2 regions of the Mesorhizobium sp. M0909 genome follow, and region 2 is predicted to be linked to the other one. Evidence: riboswitches for the same ligand, from Rfam matches in the RefSeq annotation. Region 2 holds a riboswitch; the other holds the start of a gene.
The links. Region 2 has a riboswitch for cobalamin ahead of NKH83_RS14195 (DUF1636 family protein). Riboswitches for the same ligand answer to the same signal wherever they lie in the genome.
Positions count from the first base shown of each region.

Region 1: linked by a shared signal. The riboswitch ahead of metE (5-methyltetrahydropteroyltriglutamate--homocysteine S-methyltransferase) and the one ahead of NKH83_RS14195 (DUF1636 family protein) in region 2 are both predicted to bind cobalamin.

Region 1 covers NZ_JAMYOA010000019.1:31,393-36,429, forward strand. The annotation lists gene NKH83_RS24775 (dihydrodipicolinate synthase family protein) at 1-443, shown strand, start outside; gene NKH83_RS24780 (FMN-binding negative transcriptional regulator) at 478-657, shown strand; gene metE (5-methyltetrahydropteroyltriglutamate--homocysteine S-methyltransferase) at 796-3,141, opposite strand; cobalamin riboswitch at 3,236-3,436, opposite strand; gene NKH83_RS24790 (hypothetical protein) at 4,111-4,437, shown strand; gene NKH83_RS24795 (helix-turn-helix transcriptional regulator) at 4,558-5,037, opposite strand, start outside.
Region 2 covers NZ_JAMYOA010000007.1:318,135-323,171, forward strand. The annotation lists gene NKH83_RS14175 (NADH-quinone oxidoreductase subunit C) at 1-536, opposite strand, end outside; gene NKH83_RS14180 (NuoB/complex I 20 kDa subunit family protein) at 542-1,123, opposite strand; gene NKH83_RS14185 (NADH-quinone oxidoreductase subunit A) at 1,114-1,479, opposite strand; gene NKH83_RS14190 (winged helix-turn-helix domain-containing protein) at 1,816-3,015, shown strand; cobalamin riboswitch at 3,045-3,248, shown strand; gene NKH83_RS14195 (DUF1636 family protein) at 3,287-3,721, shown strand; gene cobW (cobalamin biosynthesis protein CobW) at 3,718-4,758, shown strand; gene cobN (cobaltochelatase subunit CobN) at 4,777-5,037, shown strand, end outside.

The DNA of each region.
Region 1 (5,037 bases), on a different contig from region 2:
CAAAGGTGGGTGGGATTGTCGCTATCAAGAATCCGACAAACAAGGGCGATGCGATCAAGAGCCATCTGGCCGACCAGAGGCGCACTGTGCCGGAAGGGTTCTCGATCGGCTACAGCGGCGACTGGAACGCTGCAGAGGCCATAATCGCCGGCGCCGACACATGGTACAGCGTCCTCGCCGGCATCCTGCCCGAGGTCTGCGTGAAGATCGTCACGGCGGCGCAACAGGGCGATGCGGCCGAAGCGCGACGGATCGATGCCACGCTTGCGCCGCTCTGGAGCCTCTTCAAGGAGTTCTCGAGCCTTCGCGTCGTCTATGCACTTGCCGAATTGCTCGACATTTGCCGTGCCGACCCCCCGCGTCCCATCCTGCCTCTGCCCTCAGCAGCGAAGCGCCAGATCGCCGCCGCGTTGGAACGCTTGCCATCGGATGCCGGCCGGTGAACAGCGAACCCGGCGGCCAGTGAATGAACTTGTCATGTATGTACCCGCGCATTTCGATGAACCGAGCCGAGAAGTCCTTTACGAACTGATCGAGAACAGCGCACTTGGCATGCTGATAACCCATGGCCGGAGCGGTCTCGACGCCAATCACATCCCCTTCGAACTCGACACGTCACAGGGAGAAAACGGTTCCCTTTATTCCTCGCGCGATTAGTACACGTGCCGGAGGAAAGTGCCCTTTCTCGCTCGAGTGACTTATTTCAAAGGATGTGATCGCGTTTTGGCACATTCACGGCCCACATGCGGCAGCCGCTAACTCACCACATGGTGAGCAACCAGGAAACCTTCCGGCCTACACTTTCTCCCGGAGCGCGCGTGCTGCAGCAACCATGTTCATGAGGGCAGGGCGGACCTCCTCCCATTTGCGTGTTTTGAGGCCACAGTCCGGGTTTACCCACAGTTGGGCATCGGACAGTCGCTCGCGGGCAAGCATGACGAGATCCGAAATCTCGCCGACTTCCGGGACCCGTGGTGAGTGAATGTCGTAGACTCCGGGCCCGATTTCATTCGGATATTTGGAGCTCGTGAAGGCGTCCAGCAGTTCCATTTTCGAGCGCGACGTCTCAATCGAAATGACATCCGCATCCATTTCAGCGATCGCGTCGATGATCTCGTTGAACTCCGAATAGCACATGTGGGTATGGATTTGAGTCGCGTCCTTTACACCCGTTGAAGCGATCCGGAAGCATTCGACAGCCCAGTCGAGATAGTCGTTCCAATCAGACTGGCGCAGTGGCAATCCTTCGCGAAACGCGGCCTCATCGATCTGGATCATCCTTGCGCCGGACCATTCGAGATCCGTCACTTCGTCGCGGATGGCGAGCGCGATCTGGCGGCATGCTTCGGAGCGGGGTACGTCGTCGCGAACAAATGACCAGTTGAGAATGGTCACTGGGCCTGTGAGCATTCCCTTCACAGGGTTTTCCGTAAGCGACTGGGCGAACTGCCACCAGCGCAGCGTCATCGGATTGGGCCTCGATACGTCGCCGAAGATGATGGGGGGGCGCACGTAACGCGACCCATAGCTCTGCACCCAGGCATGCTGGGTGAAGGCGAAGCCGGACAGCTGCTCGCCGAAATGCTGTACCATGTCGTTTCGTTCGAACTCACCGTGCACCAGCACGTCCAGCCCGATCTCTTCCTGCCAGCGAATTGCAGCCTCGATCTCCTTCTTCAGGAAGGTCTCGTAGTCGACATAGCTCAGTTGGCCCTTCGCATGAGCGGCCCGCGCCCTGCGTACCTGCGGCGTCTGCGGGAAGGACCCGATGGTCGTCGTCGGGAACGGCGGCAGCCCGAGCGTGCCGGCCTGGACTCTGGAGCGCTCGGCAAAAGCGCTCTCTCGTCGCTTCATGCTGTCGTCAATGCTGGCGATCCGTCCCTCAACAAGCGGGTCATGGATCTTCGTGGATGTCACGCGAGTGGCGGCAGCCTCGGCAGACGCTTTCAACGCGCCTGCCACCGCATCCCTGCCTTGAGTCAGGGCCCGGGCCAGCAACACCAACTCGTCGGTCTTCTGGGCCGCGAAGGCGAGCCACGACCTGATGTCCGCGTCGAGTTCGGTCTCCATGCGCAGGTCGATCGGCACGTGCAGCATCGAGCAAGAAGGCGCGATCTCGACGCGGTCCAAGGGCCAGCCGGCGACGATCGGTTTGATGCGGTCGAGAATGGCGGGCAGGTTCGCACGCCAGACGTTGCGGCCATCGATCAAGCCAAGCGAGAGCACCAGATCCTTCGGTGCGAGCCGACCCACGGTTTCCAGTTGCTCGGGAGCGCGCACGAGATCAATATGCAGCCCGGCCAGGGGCAGAGAAACCGCGGTTTCGAGATTGTCTCCCAGCGGCCCGAAATAGGTAGCCAGCATGATTTTCAACTCGGGCGCGGCTTTTGACAGCTGGCCATAGGCGAATTCGAACGCAGCTCGTTCGTTCGGGTTCAGATCGAGGACAAGCGCTGGCTCATCGATCTGCACCCAATCGGCACCCGACAGCTTCAAGCTCCGCAGGAGTTGCTCGTAGACGGGCAGAAGCCGTGGTAGGAGCGCGATGGGATCGAAGCCTTCGGCAGGCGATTTAGCCAGCTTGAGGAAGGTGACCGGTCCAAGGATGACTGGGCGTGTGTGAATGCCGAGGGCTTTAGCCTCGAGGAAGTAATCAACCGGCTTCGTCGACGAAAGAGCGAACGTCTGATCATCGTCTAGTTCCGGCACAATGTAGTGATAGTTGGTGTCAAACCACTTGGTCATTTCCATCGCGGTTACGCCAGGCCGATGAGCCGCATGCTGGTGACCACCGTGCCCACAATCCTCCGTCTGACCTTGGTTGCCGCGCGCCAGAGCGAAGTAGATGTCGAGTGGGACCTCGCCGCCATTCCAGCCGTAACGGGACGGAAGGGCGCCGACCATGGCTGCGGTGTCGAGCACATGGTCGTAAAGCGAGAAGTCGTTCGACGGGATTTTCGACACGCCGCGATCGCGTTGCTCCTCCCAGCTAGCGGCACGGAGCGCCTTCGCCGTCGTGAGAAGGTCGGCAGCGGACGATTTTCCGGACCAGTAGCTTTCAAGCGCGAATTTCAGTTCTCGCCGACGACCGAAGCGGGGCACGCCGAGCGTTGCTACAGGAATTTGCTGAGAGACAGTCATGCATACCCCGATGGTTGGGGCGTCGGTGACAAGGAAGGCGCTAGCAGGCCGGCACGAACGCCAGGCTGCAGCGGCCATCGAGACACCCCGCCCGTGGACGTAATTCGCCGTGGCAGGTCTCCTGGCTCGCGGGGTCATAGCCTCTACCCGTCTTCCCAAGGCTATTCGCCTCAGTGACATGAGTGGGGTTGGCTCGCCGCTAACAGTTGCGGGGGCAGCGCCGGCATCGCACCGGCTTCCCTCTTAGCTCCGCTGCGGCAGCGCCGTACGGAGAACCACGACACGGGAGACAATTACCGCAGTTCGCTTCTTTGTCAACGCCGCATAAAGAAATGTTTATGTCGTTATGTTAAATTTCCGTTGGCATGTTGCCAAAGGTCGCCTTGAAAGCGAAACTATGGAAGCCTTGAGCGGCCGGTAAATCAAAGCAATAACGCACAGCGGTCCAGGAGGATAGGAGTTCGTCGGCTGCCGGCGGCAAACTACCGGGAAGCGCCGTGGTGCTGCTTCCCGCATCATGCGAACGCCACCTCGGCGTCGAACTTCGGCTCCGAGCTTCCGACCGCTTCGTTGGTGATCTGCTCGCGACCACATCCGGCTCAATGGCGAGGCTGTTGCCCATGTGGAAACTGTTGGCCGTGATGCCCTCGGTGATACGACACAACGATTTCGAGGGGAGCACCCCGAGGCCCGGCGCAGCGGCCTGTTGCGAAGTGATCGAGGCCAATGTCTCGAACTGCTTGTTCGCAGCCCACCGGCTCAAGGTAACCCGGCTCAAACCACCGGGCCAGCTCAAGTCCTGTCCAAATGAGGCCTGAGCGGCAAATCGTCGTGCACGCGCACGGTTTGGCGTTCGATCTTGTGATGCGTCTTGGGCGGACAATCGCCACGGTGCAGCGCGCAGAAGCGGTTCCCCAATTGGAAGCCGAGGGCGGTGAGGGCAAGCCAGCGCCACGGGCGGAGGGGGACTTGGACCTGTTTGCCCTGCTGGACCACAAGTTCGCGACACAGGGCCTCAAGGAGAAGACCAAGAGTGATTATGCGCGGGACCTCGCCAAATCATCAAAAGCAGCGGGCAGTCAAAGTTCGGCGCCGATTGACATGGAGATAGCCATCGCGGCGGACCCCCAGGCGGACCGCAAGCCGGAATACAACCGGGTGCAGGCGGCCAAGCTCGTCCACAAGATGGCGTCGGGCACATACCGACGATGGGAGAGCGGATCGTGGAGTGCAGGAACTTCACGCCTATCCACGCTCCCGTGGACGTGTCCTGCGGCACATCGGCAGCGATATTGAGGAGGCAGTTGAGCTTCTGGTCGAGCACTCTTACCTGCCACTACCTACGCTTCACTTCATCTCGCACTGAAAACGCAGCACGCAAGGACGAGATGTAACATGTTGCCTTCGTGGATGATTCTAAGCTTCCTCGGGCGCGGTCAATCTGTGATAACGGTCGCTTGGAACCTCCATCACCGCGACGCGATCAAGGTTGGCGTATCGCGCTCGGTAGTAACCTTCTTCCTCCACTTCGGCGAAACTACACTGGGGAACGTCAAAGGTCGCAGCTTCCAATCCGAAGAAAGTCGTGGTGGTTTCTTCATCCAAGAAGTTCCACTCATCTTCTCCGTCGTCATACGTGACGCGAACATAGGAGGCCATGCGCACGGCTTCCTGATCACCCATCTCTGCGATGATGGCATCGCATTCTTTCTTCAGCTTTCCTGAAACCTCACCCTTATCCCAGTCATCCAAAGCCCGATAGATTTCTGGATGATAATACTCTGGCATCTCCTCTACATCGTCACCGATAAGCTCAATGGTGCGGACATATTGCGGATTGATCAAAAGTATTTTGTTGTCAAGGCTCCAACAATACAGCCATGGCCTGCTTGTGTT
Region 2 (5,037 bases):
AAATTGCGGAATTCCTGCTTGAGCTCCACCGGCTCGTAGATGACGCGCTTGGCTTCGTCGTCGTAGCGCACCTCGACGAAGCCGGTCAGCGGAAAGTCCTTGCGCAGCGGATGGCCTTCGAAGCCGTAGTCGGTCAGAATCCGCCGCAGATCGGGATGACCCGAAAACAGCACGCCATAGAGATCGTAGGTTTCGCGTTCGAACCAGTCGGCGCCGGGATATATGCCGGTGATTGACGGCACCAGCGTCTCTTCGTCGGCCTGGACCTTGATGCGGATGCGGATATTCTGCCTCGGCGACAGCAAATGATAGACGACGTCGAAGCGCTTTGCCCGCGACGGATAATCCGCGCCGCAGACATCGATGATCGAGATGAACTGGCATTTCGGGTCGTCGCGCAGGAAGGTCACTACCTCGATCAGGTCGCGCGGTTCGACCGAGATGGTGAGTTCGCCATAGGCAAACACCACCTCGCCGATCCGGCCGGTCAGCTTCTCGCCGAGATAGGTCGAGAGGTCATTCAACGCCTGGGTCATGCCGCTCACCGCTCGATCGTGCCGGTGCGGCGGATCTTCTTCTGCAGGAGAAGGATGCCGTAGAGCAGCGCTTCGGCGCTCGGCGGGCAGCCGGGCACGTAGATGTCGACCGGCACGATGCGGTCGCAGCCGCGCACCACCGAATAGGAATAATGATAATAGCCGCCGCCATTGGCGCAGGAGCCCATCGAGATGACGTAGCGCGGCTCCGGCATCTGATCGTAGACCTTGCGCAGCGCCGGCGCCATCTTGTTGGTCAGCGTGCCGGCAACGATCATGATGTCGGACTGACGCGGAGACGCGCGCGGCGCAACACCGAACCTTTCCGAGTCATAGCGCGGCATCGAGGTATGGATCATCTCGACCGCGCAGCAGGCGAGACCGAAGGTCATGAACATCAGCGAGCCGCTGCGCGCCCAGGTGATCAGCGCCTCGGTCGAGGTGACGAGAAAGCCCTTGTCGGCGAGCTCGTTGTTGATCTCCAGGAAGAACGGATCATCCTCCCCCACCGGCCTGCCGGTGTTGGGGTCGATGAGGCCCTTGGGCTTCGGCGCGACGAGCGTGCCGGAACTGTCGTTCAATCCCATTCCAGCGCTCCTTTTTTCCATTCATAGGCAAAGCCGATGGTCAGCACCGCCAAAAACACCATCATCGACCAAAAACCGAGCATGCCGATCTGGCTGAACGACACCGCCCAAGGAAACAGGAAGGCCACCTCCAGATCGAAGATGATGAAGAGGATCGACACCAGGTAGAAGCGGATGTCGAACTTCATGCGCGCATCGTCGAACGAGTTGAAGCCGCATTCATAGGCCGAAAGCTTTTCCGGATCGGGGTTGCGGTAGGCCACCAGGAAGGGTGCGGCAAGCAGCGCCAGCCCGACCACCAGCGCCACGCCGATGAACAGGACGATGGGCAGGTACGAACCTAAAAGTGCGTTCATGCTGCAGTTTCCGTTGGCGGCCAATCCACTCTGATTACAGCACCGGACCCACTTGCGGAAGCGTGACAGTTTAACCACTGAACCGTTTTAAGGGGGCTCTATGCTGCAACGCGGCGAGGGTTAGCGCAGCGCTTTCGGCGAAGCAAGTCAAACCTTGTTCAAATCGCGGTACTGGGCGGCATATCCGGGAAAACTGGTCAGATCCGCTCCTGTTTGATTTCTTTCACTTTTCACTCCACTTTTCTCTCCTGACATGGATACCGACAAAACCCTGCTAGCATGGCGCGGAATCGCAGATTCTCTGCTCTGTCCGGCATCATCAGGATACCCGCATTGATGAAGGAAAAAATCTCGCTTCGCATGGCCCGCCGCATCGCGCTGGCGGCACAGGGATTCAATGACCCCCGACCCGCCGGTACACCCGACCGCCGACATCTGGCCCGCGTGCTTGCCCGTACCGGCCTGCTGCAGATCGATTCCGTCAGCGCCGTGGTGCGCGCCCACTACATGCCGCTCTATTCGCGGCTTGGCCCCTACAAGCTGGCGCTGCTCGACGACGCCGCCATAACGCGCAAGCGGATGGTCTTTGAATATTGGGCGCACGAAGCCTCCTTCCTGCCGGTCGAGACCTATCCGCTGATGCGCTGGCGCATGCAGCGGGCCGAGCGCGGCGAGGAAATGTACAGCGGACTGGCCAAATGGGGCCGCGAGCACGCCGCCTATATCGAGGAGATCTATCGCCAGGTCGTCGATCACGGCCCGATCGCCGCTTCAGCCCTCGAAGGCCAAAAGGGCAATGGTGGCTGGTGGGGCTGGAGCCATGCCAAGCACGCCTTCGAATGGCTGTTCTGGGCCGGCCGCATCACCACAGCGCATCGCCGCGGCTTCGAGCGGTTCTACGATCTGCCGGAGCGCGTACTGCCGCCGGCGGTACTCGCTCTGCCGGTTCCTTGCCCCGAGGATGCGCACCGCGAATTGCTGCGTATCTCCGCCCGCGCCCATGGCGTCGCCACGGCAGGCGACCTGCGCGACTATTTCCGCCTCTCGCCCGCCGATATCAAGGGCCGCATCGAGGAGCTGGTCGAGGCTGGCGAGCTGTTGCCGGTGAGCGTCGACGGCTGGAGCAAAACAGCCTATCTCCACAAGAACGCCCGTTTGCCGCGCCGGACCGAGGCGCGCGCCCTGCTTGCGCCGTTCGATCCCGTCGTCTTCGAGCGGTCGCGCACCGAGCGGCTGTTCGACTTCCACTACCGCATCGAGATCTACACGCCGGCCGAAAAGCGCCGGTATGGCTATTACGTGCTGCCGTTCCTGCTCGGCGACAGCATCGTCGGGCGGGTCGACCTCAGGGCCGACCGTCCGGCCGGCGTATTGCGCGTCCATGCCGCCTATGCGGAGCCCGGCGCCCCGCCACAAACCGCTGCCGAACTCTTCGAGGAATTGAAGCAGATGCAGGGCTGGCTCGGGCTTGAGCGCATCGAGGTGACAGCTGCCGGTGATCTTGGGCCGGCGCTGGCCGACATTGCCGCGTCGTAGACGTGCGTTGACACGACTGCCTCCACAAGCCTAAATCTGTTCCAGACGGTCCCCTGCCCGCAACGGCAGGGGCCAAGAGGGAATGCGGTGCGAAATCTCGATTTCAAATCCGCGGCTGTCCCCGCAACTGTAAGCGACGAGCCAAGGCCGAAAACCACTGGGATATTCCCGGGAAGGCGGCACCAAGGCGATGACCCGCGAGCCAGGAGACCTGCCGTCTAGGACATAAGAATCCGATCGCCTGGCGGGTTTTCCGGGCAAGGAGCCTGATTTGGAACGCGACAGCAGTTTTTCGGCTGAGACAGCGGATTTATTGTCCGGCCCTGACGATTCCCTGGCCGGCGTTACCGTCATCGTCTGCTCTTCCTGCCGTGACGAGACCGGTTCGGACGCTCATCCCCGCGCCGGCGAACTGCTCGCCGAGGACACGCGCCGCGCCGCTTCCGGCGAAAACATCAAAATCCGCACCGTCGAATGCCTCGGCAATTGCAAGCGCCGGCTCAGCGCCGCCATGCTGCGCGACGGCTGCTGGAGTTACGTCTTCGGCGACCTGACCACGACCAGCGGCGCCGATCTCGTGACCGGTGCAAAGCTGTTCGCCACCTCGACGGATGGGCTCATTCCGTGGCGCGGCCGTCCCGATTGTCTGAAGCGCGGTCTGGTTGCCCGCATCCCTCCCCTCGACCTTTTGAAGGACTTGATATGACCGCTGCCTCCCTTTCGCGCGTCCCCTGCACCGTCGTTACCGGATTTCTCGGCGCCGGCAAGACGACATTGATCCGCCATTTGCTCGAAAACGCCAAAGGCAAGCGGCTGGCCATCATCGTCAACGAGTTCGGCGACATCGGCATCGACGGCGAGATCCTGAAGGGCTGCGGCATCGACACCTGCCCCGAGGAAAACATCGTCGAGCTGGCCAATGGCTGCATCTGCTGCACTGTCGCCGACGATTTCGTCCCGGCGCTCGACCAAATCCTGTCGCTGATGCCGAGGGTCGACCATATCCTGATCGAGACATCCGGGCTGGCCCTGCCCAAGCCGCTGGTCCAGGCCTTCCAGTGGCCGTCGGTCAAGAGCCGGGTGACCGTCGACGGCGTCATCGCCGTCGTCGACGGACCGGCGCTGGCGGATGGCCGCGTCGCCAACGACATGGACGCCCTGCAGGCGCAGCGCGCGCAGGACGAGACGCTCGAACACGACGATCCGGTCGAGGAAGTATTCGAAGACCAGCTCGCTTGCGCCGACCTGATCATCCTGTCGAAGAGCGACCTGATGGACGCAGCCGGCTCGGCCCGTGCCAATGCCGTCATCGGCAAGCATGTTGCGCGGGCGGTGAAGATCGTGCCGACTTCGCAAGGCAAGGTCGATCCGTCGGTGCTGCTCGGCCTCGGCCTCGCCGTCGAGGACGACATCGAGAACCGCAAGACCCATCACGACGACGAGCTCGACCACGAGCATGACGATTTTGACTCGTTCGTCATCGACATCGCGTCCGTCTCCAACCCGGACGAGCTCGCACAACGCGTCGCCACGGCGGCGGCGGAAGAAAACGTGTTGCGCGTCAAGGGCTTCGTCGAGGTTGGCGGCAAGCCGATGCGGCTCCTGCTGCAGGCTGTCGGTCCCCGCGTCAACCATTATTACGATCGCGCCTGGACGGCTGACGACGACCGCCGTTCGCGCCTCGTCGTCATCGGTCTGAAAGGGCTGAACCGCCCGGCGATAGAGCGTATCCTCGCCGGCTGACCCCAGGTACGAGCCGCGATGCACATCCTCACCACCACATCCGCCTCGCTCGACGATCTCGCCGAGCCTGTCGATCTCAGGCAAACGCCTGCGGATGTCGTGGCCCTGTCCTTCACCGACAGCGACCTGGCCGGGCTGGCGGCGGCGTGGAAGGCGGATGCGGACCGCCTGCCCTCGATGCGGCTCGCCGCCTTGCGCGACCTGCGCCATCCGATGTCCGTCGACCTCTGGACCGAGAGCGTCGCCCGCCACGCCAAGGTCATTCTGGTCCGCATTCTC